DNA from 3 places in the Providencia alcalifaciens genome. Region 2 is predicted to be linked to each of the others. Evidence: predicted binding sites of a transcription regulator. Region 2 holds the regulator's gene; each other region holds the start of a gene.
The links. The regulator CRP, encoded in region 2, controls carbon source genes, mostly activating them, when cyclic AMP is high. The targets are predictions, from matches to a motif close to ATGTGANNNNNNTCACAT.

Region 1 (4,981 bases), 1.4 Mb from region 2:
AAGCGGATGCCCTGAAGGTGTTAAATAAATCCCCATCGTGGGTGCAAGGATTCGTCGCTCAAGGAGCGAATGTTTCTCCTGTGCACAAATTCCGCGCTGGGATAACCCGTGTATTGCACCGATAGTGATGACTTATCCATCATTGCTGTTGGTCAACAATATCTCTCTGGACGCAAGCCTGAGGTTTTTCTCGTGCCCGATATGAAGCTTTTTGCTGGTAACGCTACACCGGAACTAGCACAACGTGTTGCTAACCGCCTTTACACTAATCTTGGAGACGCGGCTGTTGGTCGTTTTAGCGACGGCGAAGTCAGTGTTCAAATTAATGAAAATGTTCGCGGTGGTGATATTTTTATCATCCAGTCAACTTGCGCACCAACCAATGACAACCTGATGGAACTGGTTGTTATGGTCGATGCCCTGCGCCGTGCATCTGCTGGTCGTATTACCGCTGTTATCCCTTACTTCGGTTATGCAAGACAGGATCGTCGCGTACGTTCTGCCCGTGTACCAATCACCGCTAAAGTTGTTGCCGATTTTCTGTCCAGTGTGGGCGTTGACCGTGTTCTTACTGTTGACTTACACGCAGAGCAGATTCAGGGCTTCTTTGATGTTCCTGTAGATAACGTATTTGGTAGCCCAATCCTTCTGGAAGATATGTTGCAGAAGAATTTAGAAAACCCAATCGTTGTTTCTCCAGACATCGGCGGCGTCGTTCGTGCTAGAGCAATCGCGAAATTACTGAACGATACTGATATGGCAATCATTGATAAACGTCGCCCACGCGCAAACGTTTCTCAAGTGATGCACATCATCGGTGACGTTTCTGGTCGTGACTGTATCTTAGTTGACGATATGATTGATACTGGTGGCACACTGTGTAAAGCAGCTGAAGCGCTGAAAGAACGTGGTGCTAAGCGTGTATTCGCTTACGCAACTCACCCAATCTTCTCAGGTAATGCTGTAGACAACATCAAAAACTCTGTGATCGATGAAGTCATTGTTTGTGACACAATTCCTCTTTCTCCTGAAATCAAGGCGCTGAACAAAGTTCGCACCCTAACCCTTTCAGGCATGCTGGCCGAAGCTATTCGCCGTATCAGCAATGAAGAGTCAATTTCTGCGATGTTCGAGCACTAATTCTAAAGCGGGGTCTTAATGACCCCGTTTTAACATGCTGGTTTCAATAGTTTTTTATTAAATTATTGAGGCGAGAAATGTGCTTCATTGCACCACATTCATTGTGGTCACGATACAAAATTTATAAGTAGCGCCCCTACTGTTGTTCATCAACCGTAGGGGCTTTATTTTTTAAGCAGTTTCACTTTGCGTGGTTTCAGGCAAAAAATAAGAGTGAAATCGTTGATATCGAATTTCACTCTTATTTAGATTTTATCTATTTTTCAATGACCCATTTCTGTTCATTGAGAACGTTCATTGATGAATTTCAGCCTAACTGATTATGGGTAGCGGTGGTTATCGTTACGGGAATGAAATTGACGTTTCACCAAACAGTAACGGTCTTCCACTTTCTCTTTACCGCCCATTCTTGCGCCCACTAACCAAACCAACGCACCGATAAAGATCCCAAACAGTGAGCCATTGATGATGTCATCGGACAACCCTAAGTCAACAATATGAGAGAACAGGTTTAAACCGATGCTTCCTCCCATCACGACCATACCCAAACCCATCAAGCCATTACCAATAAGAGTAACCATTTTCCGTTTCATATCTACCTCCAATATCAGTAAACTGATACGCAAGCATTGAAGAAAAGTTCGATAAAACTTTATATTTATGTAAAGAGTATAGCTCTTTAAGTAAAATTATTTGCGATAAGCTTCACATGTATAGAAGAGTTTAAGGATATCTACTCAAAAAGTGCTTTTTATCAATTTAACAACTAATAATGGTATTAACGAATAATTCATAAGCTAATTATCACTAGCGAAATCTTATCCATGACAATTTTGTACATCCACCCCGACACAAGGTAAACTAGTCACCAATTTCTATACATTGACAGTGAAAAAGTCCCCGTGAGTAAAATAAAATTAATTGTTGGATTAGCCAATCCGGGCGCTGAATATGCGCAGACCCGCCATAACGCTGGTGCGTGGTATGTTGATTTACTGGCACAACGCCATAATCAGTCGTTAAAAGAAGAACCTAAATTTTTTGGTTACACGGCTCGAATCAATCTTAATGGCAATGATATTCGCTTGCTGGTTCCGACCACTTTTATGAACTTAAGCGGTAAATCCGTCGCGGCAGTGGCCAATTTTTATCGCATTAACCCAGATGAAATTTTAGTCGCCCATGATGAGCTCGATTTACCGCCGGGTGTGGCCAAAATGAAACTGGGTGGCAGCAATGGCGGACATAACGGCTTAAAAGACATTCAAAGTAAATTTGCCAATAACCCGAACTTTTACCGCTTACGCATTGGTATAGGGCATCCAGGCGATAAAAATAAAGTTGTTGGTTTCGTTTTAGGCAAGCCGCCCCTGTCTGAACAAAAGCTTATTGATGATGCGATTGATGAATCTGTGCGCTGCACAGACATTCTGTTATCCGACGGAATGGACAAAGCTATCAATCGCTTACACGGTTTTAAAGCCACAGCCTAAGAGTTGATTTCATCAAACACGAGTTTTTGTGTATAATCAGCGCCAATTTTCTAAACATTAGGGGCAGCACTCGCCTGCCCCCGCTATTAAGGTGAGAAACATATGGGTTTTAAATGCGGTATCGTTGGTCTGCCTAACGTGGGTAAATCCACTCTGTTTAATGCATTGACCAAAGCCGGCATCGAAGCAGCCAACTTCCCTTTCTGTACAATTGAACCAAACACGGGTGTTGTACCAATGCCAGACCCACGTCTTGATCAATTAGCTGAAATTGTGAAGCCTCAGCGCATCCTGCCAACCACGATGGAATTCGTTGATATCGCGGGTCTGGTAAAAGGCGCATCGAAAGGTGAAGGTCTTGGTAACCAATTCCTGACTAACATCCGCGAAACGGAAGCGATTGGTCACGTTGTTCGTTGTTTCGAAAATGACAATATCATCCATGTTGCTGGCCAAGTTGACCCAGAAGCAGATATCGAAGTGATCAACACTGAATTAGCACTATCTGACTTAGATACTTGTGAGCGTGCTATTCACCGCGTACAAAAACGCGCAAAAGGCGGCGATAAAGACGCAAAAGCAGAATTAGAAGCGCTGGAAAAATGCCTGCCACACTTAGAACAAGCTGGCATGCTGCGTTCATTAGATTTAACTGCAGAAGATAAAGCCGCTATCCGTTATTTAAGCTTCTTAACCCTGAAGCCAACCATGTACATTGCTAACGTCAATGAAGATGGTTTTGAAAATAACCCATACTTAGACAAAGTCTACGAAATCGCTAAAGCCGAAGGTTCTGTTGTTGTGCCTGTTTGCGCCGCTATCGAATCTGACATCGCCGAGCTGGACGATGAAGAGCGTGATGAGTTTATGGCTGATTTAGGTATTGAAGAGCCAGGTCTGAACCGTGTGATCCGCGCAGGTTACGAATTATTAAACCTGCAAACTTACTTCACCGCTGGCGTGAAAGAAGTGCGTGCATGGACTATCCCTGTTGGCGCAACAGCTCCACAAGCAGCAGGTAAAATCCACACTGACTTCGAAAAAGGCTTTATCCGCGCACAAACTATTGCATTCGAAGATTTCATCAAATTCCGTGGTGAACAAGGTGCGAAAGAAGCTGGCAAAATGCGTGCAGAAGGTAAAGATTACATCGTTAAAGATGGCGATGTGTTGAACTTCCTGTTTAACGTGTAGTTGTTTTAGCTCATTATAGGGCATCGTTCGATGCCCTATATGAAATAAAGCCTTTTGAAATCCATGCAACTGAGTGGATTTTTCTTTTGGTTGTGTCTCAGCTTTTCCCAAAATTCAAGCTACGTTAATCTAGCTGGTCTTTTCAACTTTCAGTTGAAACAGGCTTTTTTCATCATGACCACTGCAAGTTTTAGGGTAAAAAAACTAACTGTAATCATCATGGTCTTTCAGCTGCTTTTAACCATGTATCCACTTCATCAACACCTAAAATCAACATCGTATCTTGCAAAGCAACTACTCGATGTAGCATTTCTCCATCATCTGATTCTTCCTGCTCTTCTGCTTGTATAAATAAGCGAGTCAATAACTGCACTAAATGCTTATTGTAATCATGTAAGTAGGCTTTTACTGTACGAATATATTCAAAATAAATCTCAGTAGCTTTTAATGCATACAAAGGATCTATACATGAAACAATATTTAACCATGCACCGAAATCGAATAAACCAATTCTGGATGCTTCAGAACTCGTAGATATTAATGAAAAATAGCGCTCTAACATTTGCATAGGTAAAATAACAACAGATTCTTTTTCTCTAAAAAGACTACCCATCGACTCTACTAATATAGAGGGGTATTGATTATCATCACTTAACGCCGCAGATAAACCCGCAAGACATAAATTAGAATGTTGTTTAAAATTTTCACAATGTGTCCAAACATCTATCGCTCCTTTCCATGCATCACTATCATTTAACTCTTTTATTTGTTTTATAAAATCACAACTTTCTATTTTTCCTGACAATACAGCTAATGCAGATATTCTTCCCCATGCTTGAAATCCATCCTTAATGCCTTCAGACACAATCACACTTAACCATGGAGAAACCCTATCATACTCATGATGATAAGAATAATAGAGACAACGCTCAGCAATATCCCAAAGTCCTTCACTACCTTTCCGCATTATTAATTCAAATACTATCCAACCAACTTCAGGCAAAATATGCTGTAAATGAGGTAAACGGCGTAATACTACAGCTCTCACCGCCGGATGATCGTTAGTAGCAAATTGATGTAATGTAGGTAATAACAACTCAGGCCAAGAGATCTGTTCTTCATGTAACCTTATTATCATAACCATAAGAGTATCA
Region 2 (4,981 bases):
AGCAATTAGTAAACTGTTGGGTTAATTGTTTTTTTATAGTAACAGAGGCATATTTGCCTCTGTTACTGAACTATTATTCAAGTTGTTACTTGTTATTAAGCTTAGCTAATTTTATTTTAATCTTCGCAGAATGTACTTCTTCTTTGGCTATTTGCTCGCTTAGACTATTTAGACCATGAAGGGTTTCTTGCGTTTTTTCCAACAGCGCATCTAATTTTTTAGTATCGGGTTTTCCTTGATTTGATGCTATGTCTGGTGAGTTTTCATTTAGTGAAAACTGATATTTTTCACTATTATGTTTAGCTCTTAGCATTGATGTTTTAGTTTGGTATATTTTCCCATCAAATTGATATGTTTTTTTCTTTGGCTTCACGAAAAAATATGTTTTTTTCTGCGGTGTCTCTGTATTTTCTGCTTTTTTGCTTTTTAACTCATTATTTTTTTGAGTGGTAATATGATCATTTTTTATATGCATCTTTGTTGTTTCTTCTGAACTATATCCTGATTCCCCCGTTGTTTCTGAAAAATAGCCAGATGAGTTGGAATTTAAGCTTTCATTGCTAGAAAATAGTTTACTTTCTCGTTCGTTCAGTGAATCCATATCTTTAAGAAGTCGATTTATTGACTTCATGTCTGTTTTATCGACAAGTAATTTATCGAGCTGATGAGTTGATGGAATTGCTAATTTAACGAGGCGCTCGGTAATTTTTTTTTGTAAATTATCTTGCAAGTCACTAGTGTCATTATCCCAATCAAGCTCATCATTGAACTCAAATTCGGTATCACTGCTCTTTGTTTTATTCTCATTTTTTATTTTTGAAATAGAATTTTTCTGTATCATGCTTGATTCAGCTTCTTTTTTTATTCTCTCTTCATCTGCTTTTATTGCATTTTCTTTGTCTGTCTCTATTTTTTTTAATTGCTCATCCAGATTGGATTTTAATGATTTTAGCGTGTTAAGGTTATTTTCAATCTTTTGAGTCGAAGCGGTGTTTTGATAAGTTATTACATTGTTTTCTATTGTTTCTTCATGTTTTTTTTGGGTTTCAATTATGTTTTTAAAGGTAACAAAAAATTTTTCATTATTATTTTTTTTAAAGATATTTTTTAAATATCGAATACCTTTTTCATGTGTTGATTTTATTTCTAAAATAAAATTTGAGAATCGGTTTGATGAACGTTTTAAATTAAACTCTTTAAAAGCGTTGGTTTCTGGAGTGCTTTTTTTATCAATTATCATTAGCTCGGCATCCTGTTTTTCATTAATAAATGGTTCGTTTTTTATTGAGACGAAATGGTTAAAAATACGTGGGGATTTAAGAATTAAAAAATGGTCATTAACTTCAATAGCTTCATGGTATTTATAGGGAAGTTTTATTTTCTCTACTGGAGGGGAGTATTTAATTAGGTTAATTTCTTTTTGTTCACTTGGTTCAAAATGGCAAGTCGATACGGCAAAATGTTTTTTTTGATAATTTAAATTAGGTAGGTGGTTATTTTCAGATACGCATAAACTAATATTATTTGTTTTTTTTATTTCATTAGATAATGATGAAGTGGTTATCATTTTATTATCATTGATATTAATGATGCTTTCGTTTCTTGGATTGATATTTTTAATCATCGTGTCGTCAACTCTTAATAATGGTTTAGTTACCACTATCTTAGTTTGATAATTAACTATAATTATATAAAGAAACGATACTCATCAATGAACATATATAAATGAGGGGGGAATATAAAGGATCTTAATTGAGAGAAAAATAGCTTTGTACGTGAAGTATAAAGCTATTTCAATATAGAAGCCTCACCAAGAAGGGTGAGGCTAACAAGGGGATCAGCGAGTACCGTAAACAACAATCGTTTTGCCGTGTGCGGAGATTAAGTTTTGATCTTCCAGCATCTTTAAAATACGACCGACAGTTTCGCGAGAACAACCTACGATTTGACCGATTTCCTGACGAGTAATTTTGATTTGCATACCGTCTGGGTGAGTCATCGCATCAGGCTGCTTAGCTAAATTCAATAATGTTTGAGCAATACGACCAGTAACATCTAAGAATGCAAGGTTACCCACTTTTTCGGACGTGGTTTGTAAACGACTCGCCATTTGCGCAGAAAGGCGCATCAGAATATCTGGATTGACTTGAATCAGCTGACGGAATTTTTTGTAAGAAATTTCCGCGACTTCGCAAGCAACTTTCGCGCGAACCCACGCAGTTCGTTCTTGCCCTTCTTCAAATAACCCAAGTTCGCCAATGAAATCTCCCTGATTTAAGTAAGAGAGAATCATTTCCTTGCCTTCTTCATCTTTGATTAAAACAGCCACTGAGCCTTTAACAATGTAGTAAAGGGTTTCTGCTTTTTCACCCTGATGTATCAGAGTGCTCTTGGATGGATACTTATGAATATGGCAGTGTGACAAAAACCATTCAAGAGTAGGGTCTGTTTGTGGCTTGCCGAGAACCATTAGCGTTATCCTCTGTATGTTATTGCAACCTTTCGAAAAGTAGGGAAAGGCTGACTTCAAAGTGTCTAGCTTAGCATATTAAGTCACATTGATACCCATTATTAATATCGCCCTAGGTCAATGCAAATTAATATCAATTGTATAATATAATCAATTAAATCGTTGAGTATTGATCTTAATCCTATCAACTAACCATTGTTTGTATCATATCCAATGCGGAAAGTCTCCCCTGTATCGCTTCAGCTTAATAATGCTGATATAACATTATCTAGATATATGGAACAATGTGGCGATAAATATCACTATTTTCGAGAGGAATAAAAATGGAAGCACGCGTAAAGTGGGTTGAAGGGCTCTCTTTTCTAGGTGAGTCAGCATCAGGTCATCAAATTATGATGGATGGCAATGCAGGCGACAAAGCACCAAGTCCGATGGAAATGGTTCTAATGGCGGCAGGCGGATGCAGTGCGATTGATGTGGTTTCTATTTTACAAAAAGGTCGTCAGGATATTGTTGATTGTGAAGTGAAGTTAACTTCACAACGTCGTGAAGAAGCCCCGCGTTATTTTACGGATATCAACCTGCATTTTATTGTGACGGGACGTGAATTAACGGACAAAGTGGTGGAGCGTGCGGTTCAACTTTCAGCAGAAAAATATTGTTCCGTTGCTATCATGTTAGAAAAAACGGTAAATGTGACTCATAGTTTCGAAATTAAAATGCCGTAATTGTTTTCTTGATAATAAGATGCTTATCGATAATTAAGATAAACATCTTATTATTTATCTATTTAATTAGAATCTCAAACTATCCATTTCGTTGTTTCATTAGTTTTTCTACTAATGGCATCATAATAAGCTCCATCGCGAGTCCTAATTTCCCACCGGGTACTACAATGGTATTTATCGCTGAAATAAACGAGCCATTTAACATGGATAATAAATAAGGAAAATCGATCTGTTCTAATCCTCTAAAGCGAATAACGATAAAACTTTCGTCCTGTGAAGGAATTGCTTTGGCAGAAAAAGGGTTAGAGGTGTCAACGGTAGGAACCCGTTGGAAGTTAATATGAGTACGAGAAAACTGTGGCGTAATATAGTTAATATAATCACCCATCGAACGTACCACGGAATCCATGACTGCTTCACGAGAATGCCCTCGCTCGGTGGTATCGCGGATCAATTTCTGAATCCATTCAAGGTTAACAATCGGCACTACACCTACAAGTAAATCAACATGTTGTGCAACATCGTGCTCAGGGGTAACAACACCGCCATGTAATCCTTCATAAAACAGCACATCGGTATTGGCGGGTAGCGATTCCCACGGGGTAAATGTGCCGGGTTGCAGACCGTAAGGCACCGCTTCATCGTAAGTATGTAAATATTTCCGAGATTGGCCACCACCCGTTTGGGCATAATCAATTAGGGTTTGTTCAAGTAGAGAAAAATCATTGGCTTCTGGGCCGAAATAACTGATATGGCGTCCTTGTTCGCGGGCTTTACGAATGGCCATATCCATTTCAGGGCGGGTATAACGATGAAAACTATCGCCTTCAAGGGTGGCAGGGCGGATATTTAATTGATGGAAAATTTTACGAAAAGCTTGGCTCGTTGAGGTTGTTCCTGCGCCACTCGAACCCGTCACTGCAATAATCGGATGCTTCTTCGACATAGTGGACTCCCTGTTTTACGCCATGACCACTATTTTTGAGAAACAGCGCTACGGGCGAAACTGGTTATTAGGCATGAAATTTACCGACTCATGTAACTCAGACCAGACTAGCACAATTTCGCCAGAAACTAACTGCCGTTTCACATCATTGACTTTGTCCTGCAAGCTTTTTTCGTGAACTCCGTAATCGGTTCCTTCGCGTAAAACATAACTCTCGATAAGGTTTTCAAGCGTTTCAGGGGCAAGATCTTTCCACGGAATAATCATGGTTTTTGCTCATTCAAATATGCAGTTAGCCACAGAGGAATACGAGTTTCTAACCACATTTGTGGCTTCCTAAAACTACCGCCGACAAAGCCTACGTGTCCACCATGCTCCGTCATTTGGTATTCAATATTTTCGGGTAAATGGCTCAAATCAGGAACAACCTCTGGTGCCATAAACGGATCGTCTTTCGCGTGAATAATCAGGGTTGGCTTAGTAATTTGAGATAATTTAGGCAGCGCACTGCATTTTTGATAATAATCCGCAGCATCATCAAAACCATGAATACGTGCGGTGATCACATCATCGAATTCACGAATGCGTTTTAACTGTTTAAGCTGCAACAAATTAAGAGGAAGTGAACCTGGATAACGTACCAACTTACGGGTGGCGTTACGTTTCAATCCATTTAATAGGTAGCGCTGATAGAGCTGAGAAATTCCTTTCTCCATTTTCATGGAGCAGGCTTCGAGCATTAATGGAGCCGAGACAACAACGCCGGCATCTAATTCAGCGTTCTCACCATTTTCAGCTAAATAACAGGCGAGCATATTACCGCCAAGGGAATAACCT
Region 3 (4,981 bases), 1.7 Mb from region 2:
GCACGTTGATAACGCTGTTCTGGCGTGAGCTTTGCCCATTCTGGCACTGCAAAATTACCATTATGGATAAACGTTGGCGTAAAACCGTAAGCCACAGTCTGCCCTTGACCGATAATTTTATTGGTGATGGTTTCTCTGTCTAAACCTAACTTAATGGCTTCGCGTACCCGAGGGTCAGTGAATGGGGCTTTTTGGTTATTAATTTCATAATAAAACGTACACAGATACGGGCGAACATACAGCTCGTTCGGCTTCTCCGTTTTCATCTTTTTAAACAGTGTTGGTGGAATAGCCGAATTACTAATATCAATTTCCCCACTGCGATAACGGTTGTTATCACTGACTTCAGAGGTAATGGCTAAGAATGTTGCTTGATCAACCTGCGTTTTTGCGTCATTCCAATATAACGGATTACGCTTAATGATAATTCGCTCGTTTACCGTCCACTCATCCAAAACATAGGCACCATTGCCCACAAAGGAACCCGGTTGAGTCCACTTATCGCCATACTTTTCAATGGCTTTACGGTTAACTGGTTTCATTGAAGTGTGGGAAAGCATGTCAATAAAATACGGGACAGGATGGCTTAGTGTGACTTGCAAGTGTTTGTCATCTAACGCTTTGATACCCAATGACTCTTTGGGTTTTTGACCTTTTAAAATAGCGTCTGCATTTTCGATATAAGCATTTTGTAAATAACTGGAATAAGGCGAACCGGTTTTGGGATCCGCTAAACGCTGCCAACTATATACAAAATCCTCTGCAACAACGGGAGTGCCATCACTCCACTTGGCATCATCGCGTAGGGTAAATGTCCATACAGTGTAATTTTCATTTTTCCAATGGGTTGCCATGCCAGGGACCGCCACTCCATTAATATCGTCGTAAACCAGCCCTTCCAATAAATTTAAAATAATATTGCCTTCAGGCACTCCTTCGACTTTATGAGGATCGAGTGAAGTCACTTCTGAACCGTTATTGACCACTATTTTATTTATGGATGATTTATTTAATGAGGATTTATCGGGGATTGATGAGGCTTGAGCAGAAATTGCTAATGAGAAAATGAGACAGGAAAGTAAACTGTGCTTGGTAGTAAGTTTCATCGTTACGCCTTCTCCATTTCATGGTTATGGTTTTACAGTTAACGTTTCAACGTATGTTGAACGACGTTTGGCACGCCTCCACATTGTTGATTTACTGCTGCTTTAGTCACTGTTTCCTATGCTGTTTTCTAATTTAACCACCAAAAGCTTTCCTTAGAGATGCAATTTTGCTCAGAAAGCTTATAAAAAAAAGTTATAAGAAATTACATTTATTTAACATCTAAAGTTAAAAAACCTATTCAAAAAGAGTGGCACACTTTCAAAACCTTTAAATACTCAAACAAAAACAAATAGATAATAAAAAACCTTAAGTCACTCTTAAAATCTTCACCGACAATAATCCAAACATATCATTAACAATCTCTAATGAGAATAGTGAATAAATTTACGCAGCTCACATTTCCTTACTTTTTATGCCTGATTTTGCAAAAAGTGCGACACATAATCACATTTCAAATTTATCGCACAGAGGAACTATTTTGATTGTAAAGGACAGTTTGGTTGCACAGAACAAGCCAAGATAATTGAGTAAAAATTTTGAACTCGAAAGGAATAATGGAATGATGGGAAAGGCGGATGTGAATAGCCGTCTCGTAAGACGGCTAAATAATGCTCACTATAAAAGTCCTGGAAATATGGCTTTAACACCAGTTACAGCGATTTCGATACCTAATGACATAAGTAACAGGCCCATGATACGGGTGACAACGTTGATCCCCGTTTGCCCTAAGTAACGAACCAATAAAGATGCAGAGCGGAACAACAGCCAGCAGCAAAAAGCGAACAAAATACTGGTTAACGCTAAACCAATAAAGTTCTGCCAGCCCGTCCATCGCGATGACCAGACAATGCACGAACTGATTGCACCGGGGCCAGCCATTAATGGAAGCGCTAACGGTACTACGCCAATACTATCGCGCACTGCAGTTTCTGTTTTTTCTTGTTTGTTCTGCTTGTCCTCACCAATTTTACCGCTGATCATCGATAACGCGATGGTGACAATCAGAATTCCCCCCGCGATACGGAATGAGTCAATTGAAATACCAAACAGCTGTAATATCGAATCCCCCACCAGCAACGATATACAAAGAATAATTGCGACTGATGAGTTGGCTATCGTATTGGTTCTATTGCGGCTCGCAACGGTCTGATAGTTTGTCATACTAATAAACACAGGCAGGATACCAACCGGGTTTACCAACGCAAATAGACCAATAAAAAATTTAATATAGCCTGATAAATCAAGTAATGTTGCGCTCACCCATTAATACCCTCATAAAATTCTTAAACAAGAAACGATTACCTGAACTAATTTTATCACTGAAATCGCTAAAATCCTTAGTTAAAGAACAATTTTGTGCATCTTAGTAGAATTATTTATTGCAGCTTATCTTAATGACCAAAAAAGGGGGATTTATTCGCCTCTTTTTAGCGATAAATTAATCATTTTTTTGCAAATCAATGAGCCCTGTAAAAACGGCATGCTGAATGGAGTCAGCTTGCATGTTTTGTGATTTAGATCACTTTATTAAATTCCCTTTTTGTTAATCTATTCTCAACTAATGAATGCGGTGATTAATCAGTTAATTTTTACTTTTTGAGCTATTTTTCTGAGATTTATAAGCCAATTAGCATGAGCGAAAAGCATTATTATTAAGTTTATCTATACTGTTGTTTTGGTTGCTTGTTTGGAATGGTCGTTTTGGATGTTCTAGTTACAACAGCTTTTTTTAGATACTTTGCTCATTGGCTTAAAAATTTTAACTTTATCAGGAGTAATCTATATGTCCGTAACAAACGTTACTGAACTCAATGAACTTGTTGCTCGTGTCAAAAAAGCTCAACGTGAATTTGCCAGCTTCTCTCAAGAGAAAGTGGATCGTATTTTCCGTGCCGCTGCCCTTGCTGCGGCTGATGCACGAATTCCATTAGCAAAACTCGCAGTTGAAGAATCAGGCATGGGGATTGTTGAAGATAAAGTGATTAAAAACCACTTCGCTTCTGAGTATATCTACAACGCATATAAAGATGAAAAAACCTGTGGTGTTCTGTCTGAGGACCCAACTTTTGGTACCATCACCATTGCTGAACCGATTGGTATTATCTGTGGTATCGTTCCAACCACTAACCCTACCTCGACTGCAATTTTTAAATCATTAATTAGCTTAAAAACTCGTAACGCAATTATTTTCTCTCCACATCCTCGCGCTAAAATTGCGACCAACCGTGCTGCTGAGATTGTATTGAATGCGGCCATTGAAGCTGGTGCACCAAAAGATATTATTGGTTGGATTGACTCCCCTTCTGTTGAGTTGTCCAATGCACTGATGCATCACCCTGACATTAACCTGATCTTAGCAACAGGTGGCCCAGGCATGGTGAAAGCGGCTTACAGTTCCGGTAAACCTGCGATTGGTGTTGGTGCGGGTAACACGCCAGTTGTTATCGATGAAACCGCAGATATCAAACGAGCCGTTGCCTCTATCTTAATGTCGAAAACATTTGATAACGGCGTGATTTGCGCATCTGAGCAATCTGTTGTGGTCGTTGATGCAGTTTATGATCAAGTCCGTGAGCGTTTCTCTACCCATGGTGGCTACCTGCTGCAAGGCAAAGAGCTCAAAGCGGTACAAAATATCATTTTGAAAGATGGCAACTTAAATGCGGCTATCGTGGGTCAACCTGCATTTAAAATTGCAGAAATGGCCGGTGTTGTCGTTCCTGAAACGACTAAGATCTTAATTGGTGAAGTCAAACTTGTTGATGAGTCAGAGCCATTCGCCCATGAAAAACTGTCCCCACTCTTAGCAATGTATCGCGCTAAAAACTTTGAAGATGCGGTAGAGAAAGCTGAGCAATTAGTGGAAATGGGCGGTATCGGTCACACATCTTGTCTCTATACTGACCAAGATAACCAGCATGACCGTGTCAGCTATTTTGGCGAAAAAATGAAAACGGCGCGTATTTTGATTAATACCCCTGCTTCTCAAGGCGGTATCGGTGACCTGTATAACTTTAAACTGGCACCATCTTTAACCTTGGGTTGTGGTTCTTGGGGTGGTAACTCCATCTCTGAAAACGTAGGACCAAAACATTTAATCAATAAGAAAACCGTGGCAAAAAGAGCTGAAAATATGTTGTGGCATAAACTTCCTAGTTCAATCTATTTCCGCCGTGGATGTCTTCCAATTGCTTTAGAAGAGATAGCCACTGATGGTGCAAAACGCGTCTTTATCGTGACCGATAGCTACTTATTTAATAATGGCTATGTTGATGAAATCGTCGATGTTCTGAAAAAGCACCATATTGAAACCGATGTTTTCTTTGAAGTCGAAGCTGACCCAACATTATCCGTTGTGCGTAAAGGTGCAGCGCAAATGCAAGCCTTCCAACCGGATGTGATCATTGCCTTAGGTGGTGGTTCCCCAATGGATGCCGCGAAAATCATGTGGGTGATGTACGAACATCCAGAAACACACTTTGAAGAATTAGCATTGCGCTTTATGGATATCCGTAAACGTATTCACAAGTTCCCGAAAATGGGTGTTAAAGCAAAACTAGTCGCTATCACTACCACCTCAGGTACAGGTTCAGAAGTGACACCATTTGCTGTTGTGACCGATGATAAAACGGGTCAAAAATACCCATTAGCGGACTACGCATTAACACCAAATATGGCGATTGTTGATGCTAACCTCGTGATGAATATGCCTAAATCCTTAACCGCATTTGGTGGTCTGGATGCAGTCACTCACGCATTAGAATCTTATGTTTCTGTTCTGGCAAATGAGTTCTCTGATGGCCAAGCCCTCAAGGCACTGACCCTGTTAAAAGATTATCTGCCAGCAAGCTACCATGAAGGGGCAAAAAACCCA

Region 1: a site for CRP is predicted at 1,834-1,851, ahead of pth (aminoacyl-tRNA hydrolase). Genes of this name have one in related genera too.
Region 3: a site for CRP is predicted at 2,615-2,632, ahead of LDO73_RS09520 (YchE family NAAT transporter). Genes of this name have one in related genera too.

What each region holds. Positions count from the first base shown of each region.
Region 1 is NZ_OU659204.1:1,762,668-1,767,648, reverse strand. It holds gene ispE (4-(cytidine 5'-diphospho)-2-C-methyl-D-erythritol kinase) at 1-125, shown strand, start outside; gene prs (ribose-phosphate diphosphokinase) at 193-1,140, shown strand; gene LDO73_RS08155 (DUF2583 family protein) at 1,461-1,733, opposite strand; gene pth (aminoacyl-tRNA hydrolase) at 2,043-2,633, shown strand; gene ychF (redox-regulated ATPase YchF) at 2,736-3,827, shown strand; gene LDO73_RS08140 (AAA family ATPase) at 4,045-4,981, opposite strand, start outside.
Region 2 is NZ_OU659204.1:372,631-377,611, forward strand. It holds gene LDO73_RS01640 (aspartate aminotransferase family protein) at 1-25, shown strand, start outside; gene LDO73_RS01645 (hypothetical protein) at 86-1,624, opposite strand; gene crp (cAMP-activated global transcriptional regulator CRP) at 1,838-2,470, opposite strand; gene LDO73_RS01655 (OsmC family protein) at 2,794-3,198, shown strand; gene LDO73_RS01660 (phosphoribulokinase) at 3,278-4,144, opposite strand; gene LDO73_RS01665 (YheU family protein) at 4,193-4,411, opposite strand; gene LDO73_RS01670 (hydrolase) at 4,408-4,981, opposite strand, start outside.
Region 3 is NZ_OU659204.1:2,066,624-2,071,604, forward strand. It holds gene LDO73_RS09515 (ABC transporter substrate-binding protein) at 1-1,106, opposite strand, end outside; gene LDO73_RS09520 (YchE family NAAT transporter) at 1,723-2,367, opposite strand; gene adhE (bifunctional acetaldehyde-CoA/alcohol dehydrogenase) at 2,891-4,981, shown strand, end outside.